Regions from separate parts of the Halobacillus sp. GSS1 genome, predicted to be linked through region 2. Evidence: riboswitches for the same ligand, from Rfam matches in the RefSeq annotation. Region 2 holds a riboswitch; each other region holds the start of a gene.
What was found. A riboswitch is a leader RNA that binds a small molecule or an ion and turns the genes downstream of it on or off. The one in region 2 is predicted to bind thiamine pyrophosphate.
Positions count from the first base shown of each region.

Region 1: it holds a riboswitch for thiamine pyrophosphate, as region 2 does, so the genes downstream of both, thiT (energy-coupled thiamine transporter ThiT) here and tenA (thiaminase II) in region 2, are expected to answer to the same signal.
Region 3: it holds a riboswitch for thiamine pyrophosphate, as region 2 does, so the genes downstream of both, tenA (thiaminase II) here and tenA (thiaminase II) in region 2, are expected to answer to the same signal.

Region 1 is NZ_JAFLHE010000002.1:350,597-354,809, reverse strand. It holds gene J0K78_RS08260 (phospholipase D family protein) at 1-288, opposite strand, end outside; gene thiT (energy-coupled thiamine transporter ThiT) at 1,175-1,741, opposite strand; TPP riboswitch at 1,830-1,929, opposite strand; gene J0K78_RS08250 (alpha/beta hydrolase) at 2,011-2,751, opposite strand; gene J0K78_RS08245 (SDR family oxidoreductase) at 2,705-3,610, opposite strand; gene yfkAB (radical SAM/CxCxxxxC motif protein YfkAB) at 3,816-4,213, shown strand, end outside.
Region 2 is NZ_JAFLHE010000001.1:619,085-623,297, forward strand. It holds gene thiO (glycine oxidase ThiO) at 1-583, opposite strand, end outside; gene J0K78_RS03220 (thiamine phosphate synthase) at 580-1,194, opposite strand; gene tenA (thiaminase II) at 1,198-1,896, opposite strand; TPP riboswitch at 2,053-2,161, opposite strand; gene J0K78_RS03230 (PQQ-dependent sugar dehydrogenase) at 2,351-3,418, opposite strand; gene J0K78_RS03235 (D-serine ammonia-lyase) at 3,631-4,213, opposite strand, start outside.
Region 3 is NZ_JAFLHE010000003.1:259,373-263,585, reverse strand. It holds gene thiM (hydroxyethylthiazole kinase) at 1-449, opposite strand, end outside; gene thiD (bifunctional hydroxymethylpyrimidine kinase/phosphomethylpyrimidine kinase) at 440-1,252, opposite strand; gene tenA (thiaminase II) at 1,249-1,935, opposite strand; TPP riboswitch at 1,978-2,083, opposite strand; gene thiW (energy coupling factor transporter S component ThiW) at 2,089-2,577, opposite strand; TPP riboswitch at 2,671-2,780, opposite strand; gene J0K78_RS09725 (DUF3221 domain-containing protein) at 2,890-3,426, shown strand; gene J0K78_RS09720 (PucR family transcriptional regulator) at 3,449-4,213, opposite strand, start outside.

The sequences.
Region 1 (4,213 bases), on a different contig from region 2:
ATTGAATAGAAACATATCGGCCACAATGAAGTCTTCAGCCTCCCCTATTGTCCGGTTGATCTCTTCAAAAACCTGAAGATCATGCACCGTCTTCCCTGCTTCGTCTTCGTATGTTAAATCACGGAAAAACTCGATATTTTCCATCTGATGCTTCTCTCCTTCATAAGAGATCCCCTCAGGAAGAGCTTTCCATGAAGTATGATAAGCAATGGTGACACTTAAAATAGCGATAATAGCGACAATGATCCAAAACCACTTACTCTTTCCAATCCGCTTCAAACGGTCCATTATGTAGCCTCCTCAACTTGAGTGCTTATTTTATTTTCACTATAATGTCCTGTCTCAAACCTCAATAGAAGAAAAAATAAAAAAAACATAGTTTATTGAACGATATGGCAGGATTGTGGAAGACTCCGTTTCGAGATGTTTTTTGAGTGGATAGGGGCTACGGGGAATAGCTCGCTTTCCGCGGGAGCGCGACGAGCCTCCTCAGGCTGACGCCTTGCGGGGTCTCACCCTGCACTTTTTTCCTCCTAGTTATCCGGTTCTGGCGCCTAGCGGCTAGTGAGACTTCCCTCGCTTCTGTACGATAAGTCAACATCGAATCACTCCGTTCTTCGTGTTTCCTTTATCTCCGCCAGTTCAGTCCAGTCCATACGCCGCTTATCAAGGCGCCTGCACACTTATGTTAGGAGTCTCGCCATTCCCCTCCGCCCCTTTCTCTTGGAAGATTCTCGAAACCACTACTCTAAAATGAGTTTGTATGGTATTGGGAAGAGGATAATATTAATTCTGCCCAGTGGGCATTCAGAAAGTGAAAGCTTGATACAGAAGTTTGATACCCACTCTAGATGGAAGAGTGGTAGACACTCCATCTCTGTATAGGGGTTCGTTTCTCCTCTTATATGAAATGGGGTGGCTTGGAAGCTGCGAGACTCCCGTGGGAGAAGGAGATAGACAAGATCCCGTAGGACGCAGTCCGAGGAAGCTCGGCGCTCCCCCACAGGAAAGCGAGTGGCTTCCCAGCCACCCCTAACGCTTAACCAGGCAACGAACCCTGGAGACATCTCGAAACTGAATTCTCAAGAAAAGGCGGCGTTTGTGGAAATTCATAGAAGGAAGAACTATTAAAAATCCCCCATTCGATGTCAGAACATCGCACGGGGGATTTTGTTTAATGGCTTAATAATTTTGGTCGTTTTACAAATAGGAGACTGACGACGATACTGCTTAAGATAAACGCCGGGAGCATGTACCCACCATTATAGATGAGGGAATACAACCAGACAGGCTGTCCCTCAGGGGCGAACTCGCCGTAAAAAACGATCCCTGCAAAAAAGTGTCCGAAAAAGCGGAGCACGCTTCCAATCAGGCAGCCGACAATAATCCATCCGATCAATCGACGGGACTCTTTCGATTGGATCGCCTTCCATAGCGGTTTCGCTACTATGCCAGCCGCTCCGATTACTGCAAAGGCGACGATATAGTCGAAAAACGCCTGAAGTAGTGTCATAATATAGGCGCCGGTCATGATTTGATAGATTCCTAACAGAAGACCGGTGGTGACGCCACCTTTCAAGCCCCAGCGGAAGGCCATGATGAATACGGGGACCATGGCAAAGGAAACCGAACCTCCCTGCGCCCACAGTTTAAATGATAAAAACGGGATGATATCCAACAATAATGCGAGTGCTGAAAAAATCGCAACTTCTACGAGAAATAAAACGCGACGATTTCTCATTTCAACATTCCTCCTAAAAAAAGACACAAAAAAAGCAACGCCAAATAGGGAAGCTTCCTGATGGAGGAGTCCCAATTCTGCATTGCACCATCAAAAAAGCCGCCATCCCTACGCCAGTGCTAACTGACAGGTTCGAAGGGTCAGAACGAAATGTTCACTCTCAGCCGGAGGCTCCCCTTGAAGGCTTTATACCGTTTACTTTTCTTGATTTGTCTCTATTATAATAAACTTTTTACTAGATTACAAAACCTTTTATATTTCCCGGGCAATCACTTCGTATTCGTGTACATTTGGAAAAATTCCAAGGTGCGTTCAATGATCATATCCTTGTCATGATCAAGAGTCGCCACATGATAACTATTTTCCAGATGGATAATCTCCTTGTGTTCAGAAAACACCGATTCGAAAATGACTTCTGAGTTATGCGGAGGTACAACGTGATCCTCATCCGATACGAAAATCATGATCGGGCAGTGGATTTCATCCAGTCTATCCTTGACCATGCCCATCAATCCAACCAGCTCTCCGATCGATTTCACCGGCGTGCGGTCATACGCAAGTTCGACCGTCTCCGGATCTTTAATATCGGAACCGATCGCATCTAAAAAGCGTTCATCCGTCCCCTGGCTACTTTCCAGTGCAGGGATATCGATAGCCGCATTGATTGGAATGACTCCCTCAATGTCCCGATACTGACTCGCCATATACAACGCAAGCGTCCCACCCATCGATAAACCGACGACAAATATTTTTGAACATCTGTCTTTTAACCAGGAATAAGCTTCTTCCACGGATTGCACCCAATCCATATGTGAGGTAGATTCCATATCCTCAGGACTTGTTCCATGACCCTTTAATCTCGGACAATAAACGGTGTAACCAGCTCTGGCATAGGCTTCAGCTAAAGGCTGCATACTTTGGGTCGTTCCTGTAAATCCATGAGAGATGAGGATACCGACTTCATTACCCTCGAAGCGCATCTCCTCTGCTCCATGCATCACGTTTTCCATTCAATCCCACTCCTTTGGCTTTCTCTTTTCCAAGTATTTTTTGTAGCACGGTATTTTCCAACCACTTCCAAGGCAGCAAGCGCTTGAACCACACATTCGCTCTCACACCGGCACCGATGGGATAGCGGAGTTTCACCAGGGTTTCTTTTTCCATCAATCCCGTCATCAGATCTGATACATCCTGAGGATTGCCATGGGATTCACTGTTCAAAGCATTCCACAATCCTTTTATGTATTCGGCATAAGGAGACTCAGGGTCCTGGGCGGCTTCCGGCATAACAAGACCGGACGACCAAATATTGGTCTGATAAGAGCCCGGCTCAATCAGAGCGACATCAATTCCGAATGGTTTCACTTCGAAACGGAGACTTTCAGATAAGCCTTCCAAGGCGTGTTTGGATGAGACATAAGCGGATAAGCCTGGAAAACCGATCAACCCGCTCACACTGCTGACATTCAAAATCTTCCCACTACCCTGGGCACGCATCAGGGGCAGAACTGCTTTCGTAACGGCAATCACACCAAAAACATTGGTATCAAATTGTTTACGGTACGTTTCAAGCGGCACCTGTTCAAGAAATCCACCTACCGCATAACCGGCGTTATTCACAAGCACGTCCAAGCGATACAGCGTATTCACTTTTTCTGAAAATCGCGCGATCGATTGTTCATCCGTCACATCCAATGACCACACTTCAATGCGGTCACGGACCTCCTCGTCCAATGTTTCGTACGCTACGGCTTTTTCTATATTTCTCATCGTGGCGATGACACGAAAGCCTTTTTCTGCACATTTCACAGCTGTATGGAAACCGAATCCACTGGATGCTCCTGTAATGAGTACGGTTTGTTTCATGATCTGACTCCCCCTTGTGCTAGTCGTTACCCCATATCATTCGATGTCACACCCTTATTCTCCTCTTTCCATAAAACATGCACAGGTGCATAGGAGTAGATCCCGTAACAATTCCGATACATATTGTATGGTTTTAGGCATATTAATGATAGAATGGTAAAGGTTATCGACCGAAATAAATTTGAATAGAAAGGAAGTTTCATAATTTATGAGTACGAACATGAAGCTTCAGGCGCTTACCCCTTCTTACGATCCATGGGAAGCGTATATGGACGTGGAAGAACACGGAAAAATGACCTTATCGAACATTGAATTTACGACGACGACGCTTTGCAACATGCGTTGTGAGCACTGCGCGGTCGGATATACGTTAGGTGCGAAGGATCCGGAAGCTTTGCCGATGGACTTGCTCCGGAAGCGGCTTGATGAAATCCCTCACCTGCGTACACTGAGCATTACGGGCGGAGAGCCGATGATGTCGAAGAAATCGGTGGAAAATTATGTGGTGCCCCTCTTGAAATACGCCCATGAGCGCGGCGTGCGAACGCAAATCAATTCCAACTTGACGCTTCCTTATGAGCGTTACATCCCGATCATTCCTTATTT
Region 2 (4,213 bases):
TTCTCACGCCTGTGACTTGATTCTTTTCTTTAATTAAACCTTGTACATCGGTGTATTCTAAAAGTTCGGCTCCAAGCTCTACCGCTGACATGGCAAAAGCCTTCGACAAATCGGGAGCGGAAACTTGCCCGTCATTCGGGAGAAATAAGGCACCGCTCAGCTGGGAGGACACCGCCGGTTCTTCTCTTTGCAATTCAGAAGGCTCCATCCATCTCGCTTCCTCCCCGCGGTTTCTTTGAACTTCCCCATAGGCGATTAGCTCTTCCCTTTCTCCTTCATTTGTAGCAATTTTATAGATGCCGTTTTGCTGCAAACCAATATCAATGCCGCTATACGCTTTCAATTCTTCAGACAGCGCTGGAAACATCGCGCGACTTGCTGTAGCCAGTGAATACAATGAGTCGTTCCGGTCTTTTAGTTCCGATTGCGCTCCAAGCATGCCAGCTGCAGCTGAAGATGCTTTGCAGGCGATCGTCCCCCGCTCCAGGAGAAGAACAGAGCGTCCACGCTGTGCCAAATGATAGGCGATGGAACTGCCGATCACACCAGCTCCGACAACAATCCTTTCATAATGCTTATTCATAACATCCTCCCTCTATCGATTTCCTTCCTGTAAGCCTGTGCTGCTTCCCCAGGATCCTCCGCCTGTAGAATGCCAGACATGACTGCCATTCCCTGCGCTCCGGTACGAATGACATCACCTGCCCGCTCAGGAGATATCCCGCCGATGCCAACAACCGGACACCCGACATGCCGTATGATTTCACGGAGCGAATCCAATCCTTTCCCCGCTTTTCCCGGCTTGGAGGAGGTTGGATAGATATTTCCGTATAGGAGAAAATCCGCTCCTTCCTCTTCCGCACCTATGGCCTCTTTTAGTGAATGAACGGATTTTCCTACATTCAGACCGGGAAAGGATTGCTTCACTTGTGCGACTGGGAGACTATGGTGAGTCAACTGCACCCCGAAACATCCTGCAACAGAAGCTACATCTGCCCTGTCGTTGATGATAATACGATCCATTGGAAAACCGGTCTCCGTCACCTGTTGAATCCCATCAAAAATTTCAGCAGCGGACCGATGTTTTTCCCGAATGTGGAGAAAATCAACTTGCTGTTGGACCGCGCTCACTGTCTCGGTTAGTTCAGAAATCGTCTGCTTTCCTGTCGAGATCAAGTGAATGGAAGGACTCACGATTCATTCTCCTTTTCCTGCCAAGAGAGAAGTTCTCATATCAAATGGCCATTCTTCCATGACATATGCCATTTCCCAAAACTGGTACTCATACTGACTGCTGATCACAAACAACTCTTTCATCCGCTCACGGCCAGCTTCCGATTTCAATTCCGCCAGATCATCAAGACGTTGAATCTGCTCCTCTACGAGCGTTCGGAACCAATCCCCGCCATAGGTGCCAATCCATTCCTGATAAATCGGTTCTTCCGGCTGATGATCTTTCAAGTGCTCCCCGACTTCATAATAAAGCCAATAGCACGGAAGAATCGTAGCGATGATCTCCCCCAAGTCCCCGTGGTAGGCTCCTCGGTACATATGGGATGCGTACGCATAAGCCGTCGGAGAAGGAGTGAACTGGTTGCGCTCCTCCTTTGTAATCCCTAGCCTTTTTGAAAAGTTCTCATGAAGCTCCATCTCTGCTTCATACGTCCCTTGAGCATGAGAAGCCATACTGGCCATTGTTTTCATGTCCTCTGACTTCGCGGCTCCCATCGCCTGCACTCTGGAAAAGTGGGATAAATAATAAGAATCCTGAAGGACGTAGTAGCGAAACTGGTCGAGCGATAACGTCCCTTCTCCAATCCCTTTTACAAACGGATGGTTGAAACTTGCCTCCCAAATAGGATCCACCGCTTCGCGAATCTGTTGTGAAAATTTCATTGTCACTCTCTCCTTTTCCCGACGATCCACGGTCAAGGAAAAAAGAAATAAGACGCAAGCAATCTATGCATCTATTTCCAGACACAAAAAAAACCACTTTCTTCATATGCGTGAAGAAAGTGGTTTCATGTGTAAACATCTATATGTAGCTTAAGATACACGTAACCGCCACTTCCCTACGCTGGTATCAACCAGATCAGGTTCTAAGAGTCTTAAAGCTACACTTTAATCTCAGCCTTATGAGAAGGCACCCCTAGTGGATCGTCTATGATTTTTGATTTCAATGATATCGTAACATGTTCTAAATAATTGTCAAAACATTCCTCCAAAACTATCATGAATGGTAACTTTTAGAAGCATCTAACATTTCACAGAAGAGATGGATAACAAAGAGCGCTTCGTGACGGAAGCGCTCTATCGCATGGACCGATTTTGACCGGTTACTCTTCAGTAGTTAATCCAGTTCTGAGAGAGAAATTTTATATAGCTTGTCATCATTGTCCTGTGGATTTCCACGACCATCTGTATTATTACTAATGAAATAAAGATTGTTATCTTTTATTTGTACATCCCGAACCCGGCCAACACCAGCGATCACTTCACGGTATTCACCTGTTTCAAGGTCGAATTCTAAAACGGCAGAACCCCTTAATGCTGCAACATAAAGTTTTCCTTCAAAATTGTCCATTCCAGATGGTGCCCAGGTGGAGCTATCTCCAGAAGTGAATAGAGGCGAAACCATTCCTTCTTGTTCTTCAGAGCCTTCTATAACCGGCCATCCGTAATTTTGACCAGCTTCAATCAAATTAATTTCATCGTTTGCATTATCCCCATGTTCACTTGCATACATCGTACCATCTGACAACCAAGTCATCCCTTGAGGGTTGCGATGTCCAAAGCTATATACATAGGAATCCTCAAATGGATTATCATCCGGGATCGATCCATCTACGTTCATTCTTAAAATTTTTCCACCTAATGAATCCAGGTCTTGGGCTATTTCAGGATCAGATGCATCCCCAGCTGTAGCGTAGAGTTTTTCATCAGGACCTATTTTAAGTCTTCCTCCATGATGGTAAGTACCGCTGGGGATTTGGTTAAGAAGCAGATCCTCTTCTCTCCATACACGATCTTCCAACCGAAGCATTACGATCCGATTAAATTGTTCTTCCCCATCTTCATACGTGTAATAGGCATAGGCAAGGTTCGATTCGGAAAAGTCAGGGGCAAGAACAAACCCAAGCAATCCTGCCTCTGAAGCTGTGGAAACCTCTTCTTCAAGCTCTACGCTTTGCCTTTCTACTTCACCATCTTCAATTTTGACAATGTTCCCTGATCTTTCTGTTAAATAAAAGGTATCTTCCATTTTTTCGATGGACCATGGAACTTCCAAATTATCTGCTATCACTTCTAAACCTTCAGCAGGTAGTGGCGATTCTCCCTGTTTATTATCATCCGGGTTATCAGAACAGCCTGCTATAAAAAAGAAGGTAGTAATTAATAGCGCTATGATTTTTTTCAATTTAAAGCATTCCTCTCCCTCTTCGACTTTTATCTGAAGTGGGGGCAGTTCTAGTGCTCCCTCATCTCACTCACGTATTTCTAAATGAATAGAAGTGTTCTATTTGGAAAATATGCTATTTTTCTGTGTATCATGAAGGAAGAGTAGAAGCGGAAGAACCCCCTGGCTTCATTACTGAGGTTACGAGGAGCCCTTCACCAGGTTAATTTCTTCTATTCCTCATGACGAAGAAATGATGTGCCTTTAGAAACAAAGCCTTCCATAATATCTTTTGGCACCAAACTTCCACCTGTTGCCCAGACTAAATGAGTAGCATGATTTAACCGGGAGCCATACATGCCGTCTAACTGTTGTTGAATGTCGATGGAAGCAGGGCCGTACATGCCTGCAAGTGCCGATGGTTCGAGGGAAATACCTTCTGATTCATTCAAAAGGGCTAAAAGCTTGTACAAGTTTTCGTCGTTGATCGTATAAATGCCGTTCACCATATTTTCTACCAGCCTGCCAGCCAGAGCTGATGGTCGTCCAACAGCTAATCCATCAGCTTCCGTCTTATTATCAAGCCCGATATCCTGAACAGAAATGTCCTCATGTTTTCCTGTGGCAAGTCCAAGCATCATGCACGGAGAGCTGGTCGGCTCTGCAAAATAACAGTGCACATGATCCCCGAAAACATACTTCAGTCCATAAGTGATCCCCGCAGGACCTCCTCCTACACCGCAAGGTAAATAAACCACCAGGGGGTTGTCCGCATCAACCGTGATATTCTCTTGTTTTAATTGCTCTTGAAGGCGC
Region 3 (4,213 bases), on a different contig from region 2:
AAGCGGACGATGGCTTCGGAATCAGCTGCTCCTGTGGAGTCTACGCCTTGCGTTTCCACATTCAGACCGATGAGATGGGCAAGTTCTCCGGCATTCCCTTTAATAACCGTCGGAGTCACCTCCTGCAAGATCCTCTGACATGCATCTGAACGATAACGAGTAGCAGGAGCGCCGACAGGATCGAAGACGATAGGAATGCCGATTTGATTTGCAGCTTTCCCAGCAAGGATCATGGCTTTCACCTGTTCTTCATGAAGCGTTCCTATATTCAATAACAGTCCTTGAGACAATCGGGTGACATCCGCCACTTCCTGTGTGGCATTGGCCATGATCGGCGATCCTCCAAAAGCTAAAAGACCGTTCGCTGTAAAATTCATCACCACTGAATTCGTGATGTGATGAATCAGTGGGCGCTGTGTTCTTACTCTTTCGATAACACTTACAGCCATTTGTTGAAAACCTCCTCACGTAAAGCAAAATGATTGGTCGGTCCGCTTCCTTTTCCTAAGTCGAAGGAGTGGCGAATCGCTTCTGTTACGAAGTATTTGGCTTCTTTGACAGCTTGTGGCAAAGCGTGTCCCTGACTCAGGTAAGCCGTAATGGCTGCTGAGTACGTGCACCCTGTGCCATGCGTATTTGAAGAATTAATCCGTTCAGATTCAAATTCATAGACACGTCCACCATCATATAGAAAATCAACCGCTCTTCCATCGAGATGGCCCCCTTTGACAAGAGACGCTCCTGCACCTAAATCTTTCACAATTATTTCGGCTGCTTCTTTCATATCTGCTTCTGTTTTAATTTTTCCTCCGACAAGGACTTCAGCTTCAGGGATGTTAGGAGTGACGAGTGATGTCCTGGGTACAAGATATTCTTTTAAATACCGTTGATCTTCTTTTTCAATCAAAGGGTCCCCGCTCTGGGCAACCATGACAGGGTCCATGATGTAAGGAGCAGCCACTTCATTCAACCATTCACTGATGACTTTCATCATCCCCTTATTGGCAATCATCCCAGTTTTCAGTGCATGAACAGGCATATCCTCAGAAATAGCTTCCAGTTGACTCTTAATGAAGTTTTCCGGGAGGTGATGAACATCCTTCACACCTGTCGTGTTTTGGGAAACGACTGAAGTTACAACACTCATCCCGTAACTCTTCAATTCCTGGAACGTCTTCAAGTCTGCCTGTATACCCGCGCCACCACTCGGATCAGTCCCTGCAATTGTCAGCGCACATGATACTTGTCTCATCTCACAACCTCCTTTTCACAAGGCCATTGTTCTTGTGTGTAAGCCATATCCCAAAAAGCATATTCCAGCTGACAGCTTTTACGAAAAGCTTCTCTCATCCGCTGTTTTTCTAGTTCAGACGCTTGTGCAGCATACTGATCAAGCCGCTCACATAACACCGCCGTCAGACTGTTCACCTCTGCATCGGCATAAAAATCGATCCAAGGGAGAAAAGGATGGTCAACCCCTGGCTGGTAGTGGTTCTTAAGCTCGACCCCGATTTCATAATAGGTCCACGGGCATGGAAGCAAGGCCGCTAATATTTCACCGATCCCCCCATTATGGGCATGAAATAGCATATGCTTTATATAGTGATCAGCAGTCGGCGGCAACGGATACCCTTGAAGCTCTTCATAGGAAACGCCAATCTGTTCACAAAAATTGTTATGAGGATGGATCTCGCTGTTCAACACAAAATCGATTTGCTTATTAAACAGTTGAATGTCTTCTCTACAAGGGGACTTGGAAATAGCGATTCCATACACATGCATAAAAGCATTCAGATATTCATAATCAGCCTTGATATAATGAATCAACGCTTCTTTTGATACCTCTCCTTTCCCGATCCCCTGGACGAAGGGATGAGTGAATATTTTTTGATAGATATCCTGATTTTCATTTCTTAATTGTTTGGAAAAAGACATGGTAGAGCCTCCTATTATTCTCGGAAGCTACTAGAGGACAGAAGGGGATTCTTACTACTTCCCTCCGCCGGCATGACCCGGATCAGGTATTGAGGGACCAAGGAATGTTTCCTTATCTCAGCGAATACTCGCGCCCCTAGCAGTTTCCGTGTATTATGGTTGTAAGATCATGTTTTCAACTTTCACTCGTGATAAAATGAAGGCAGCAATGAAAGCCCCCGAGACACTGCTTACGACAAAAGAAGGAACAAATGCAAAAACACCAGCTGAACTTCCCATCAAGACGTGTGCGATCGGGACAGATGCCAAAGCTCCGATGACTCCAGTACCGAGCACTTCACCAATCACCGCAGAACTTTTTCTTTCAAACATCCTGTAAAAAATCCCTGCCAATAATGCACCAAACATCCCGCCCGGAAAAGCAAGAAAGGTGCCGACCCCTAATAAGAAACGTAAAAGCCCGATAACAAAAGCAATCATGACCGCCGGCACGGGGCCAAGCACCACCGCCGCAATCACATTAACCGCATGCTGGACAGGATAAGCTTTCGCAATACCGGCCGGGAACCAAAGGAATTGCGCCCCGAGCGTCCCGATCGCCACAAGCACAGCCATCGTTGTGAGTAGCTTTGTGTTTTTCATATTTCACCACCTTTCTAAACGGGAGAAGAATGGAGGCAAATAAAAAAGCCAGATCCTTAGAGGACCTGGCCTGGTATGCAGTAAGCCGATACACGTATCGTCAGACTACTTCCCTCCGCTGGTATTAACCAGATCAGGTTTGTAAGAGTCAGAAAGCTCGCTCGCTTTCCTCTCAGCCCATTCAGGCTCCCCTAGTAGTTTCATAAACTTATTCGCTTGGTGATTTTCATCATAACAAAATTGGATGTTTCTGTCATGTGAAACTTTTGCTCCCGTTCAAACGTCATCATTAAGAAGATAAGGAGTGTGTGAATGATGAAAATGAGATGGATGCCTGGTATGTTCATGTTTTTCTCTTTATGCCTTAGTGGATGTGGGCTGTCAGAAACGGAGGAAGTAGACCAGAAGGAAGTGGAAGCAGAAGTATCCGACCCGGACATGAGCGGGTTTGTCATGGATCAGGATGAGGACAGTATTCTGGTTGTCACACCGATGGATGATGGGTCAGGGGAGGAAGGAAGGGCCATGTGGGTATCCGGAGCTCCTAAAGGTCTATGGGTCGGCAAACAGGTCGAGGTCTGGGTAGACGGGGATATCGCTGAGTCCTACCCTGAACAAGCCACCGCTGAAAAAGTCCAGGAGCTTGAAATGAGTGAAGTAGAGGGAGCAGACTTAAAAGCTTCTGAAGCTCTTTCTACAGCATTATCTGAAAAAGAACCGGAAAAGGCCGATGTGCTGATAGTTTCTCTGCTTTCTTTTGATAAAGAATCCGACCAGTGGACCGTCAAGCTGGATCGACGTGGGACCAATCAGGGCGAATGGAAAACGACCGTCAAAGATGAAAAATAGAGCGCCGTAAAAAGGAGGCGCTCTATGCATCCACCTTTTTCAATAGCCACAACCTGACGCTCAACTCCAACAAAAAAAGATCGTCCGCATTGAGCAGGGAAAGCCCAGTCAAATGTTCAATGTTCCTCAATCTATGCAGCAAGGATTGACGGTGCAAATTCAGGGCACGGGCGGTCTGACTGACATTGCTGTTGTATTTGTTGTAGACCATAAACGTATGAATGAGTTCTGTCTGCCGTTTCTGGTCATAATCAATCAGCTTCTCTAACGTATCATAGACAATTGCTCCGATTTCTTCTTCATGAGAAAGAGCCATGAGCAAGCGATTCATCCGTGTATCACTGAAAAACGTCCGCTCCCCTTCTTCATGCTGCTGACCGATTTTCAGTGCCGTTTCCGCCTCTTCATAACTTTTATGAAAAACCTGATACCCCCCTTTATGGCAGGAGATCCCCCAGCTGATCGTAATCCCCTTCAACAACTCATGAAGTCTCCGCTCAATCAGGTCAAGAAACTGATTCGCGGTTTCTCCGTAATCCGGCCGGTCTGTTTCCAAATAAACGATGACCTCCCCTTCATCAAAAGTGGTCATCGTCCTCCTATGCAGGGCATCTCCCGCATGTGTGACTTCCTTCTGAATGTAATAATTCCGACTGTTGATTGATGACGACTTGACCTGAGGCATCGTTAAAGAGGTGCGCTCCTCCTCCGGCTGAACGAACCGGATGTGGCCGACAAGACAAATATAAGGCTTCTCCAGGTCATAACCAAGCAGCTGTGCTTTTGA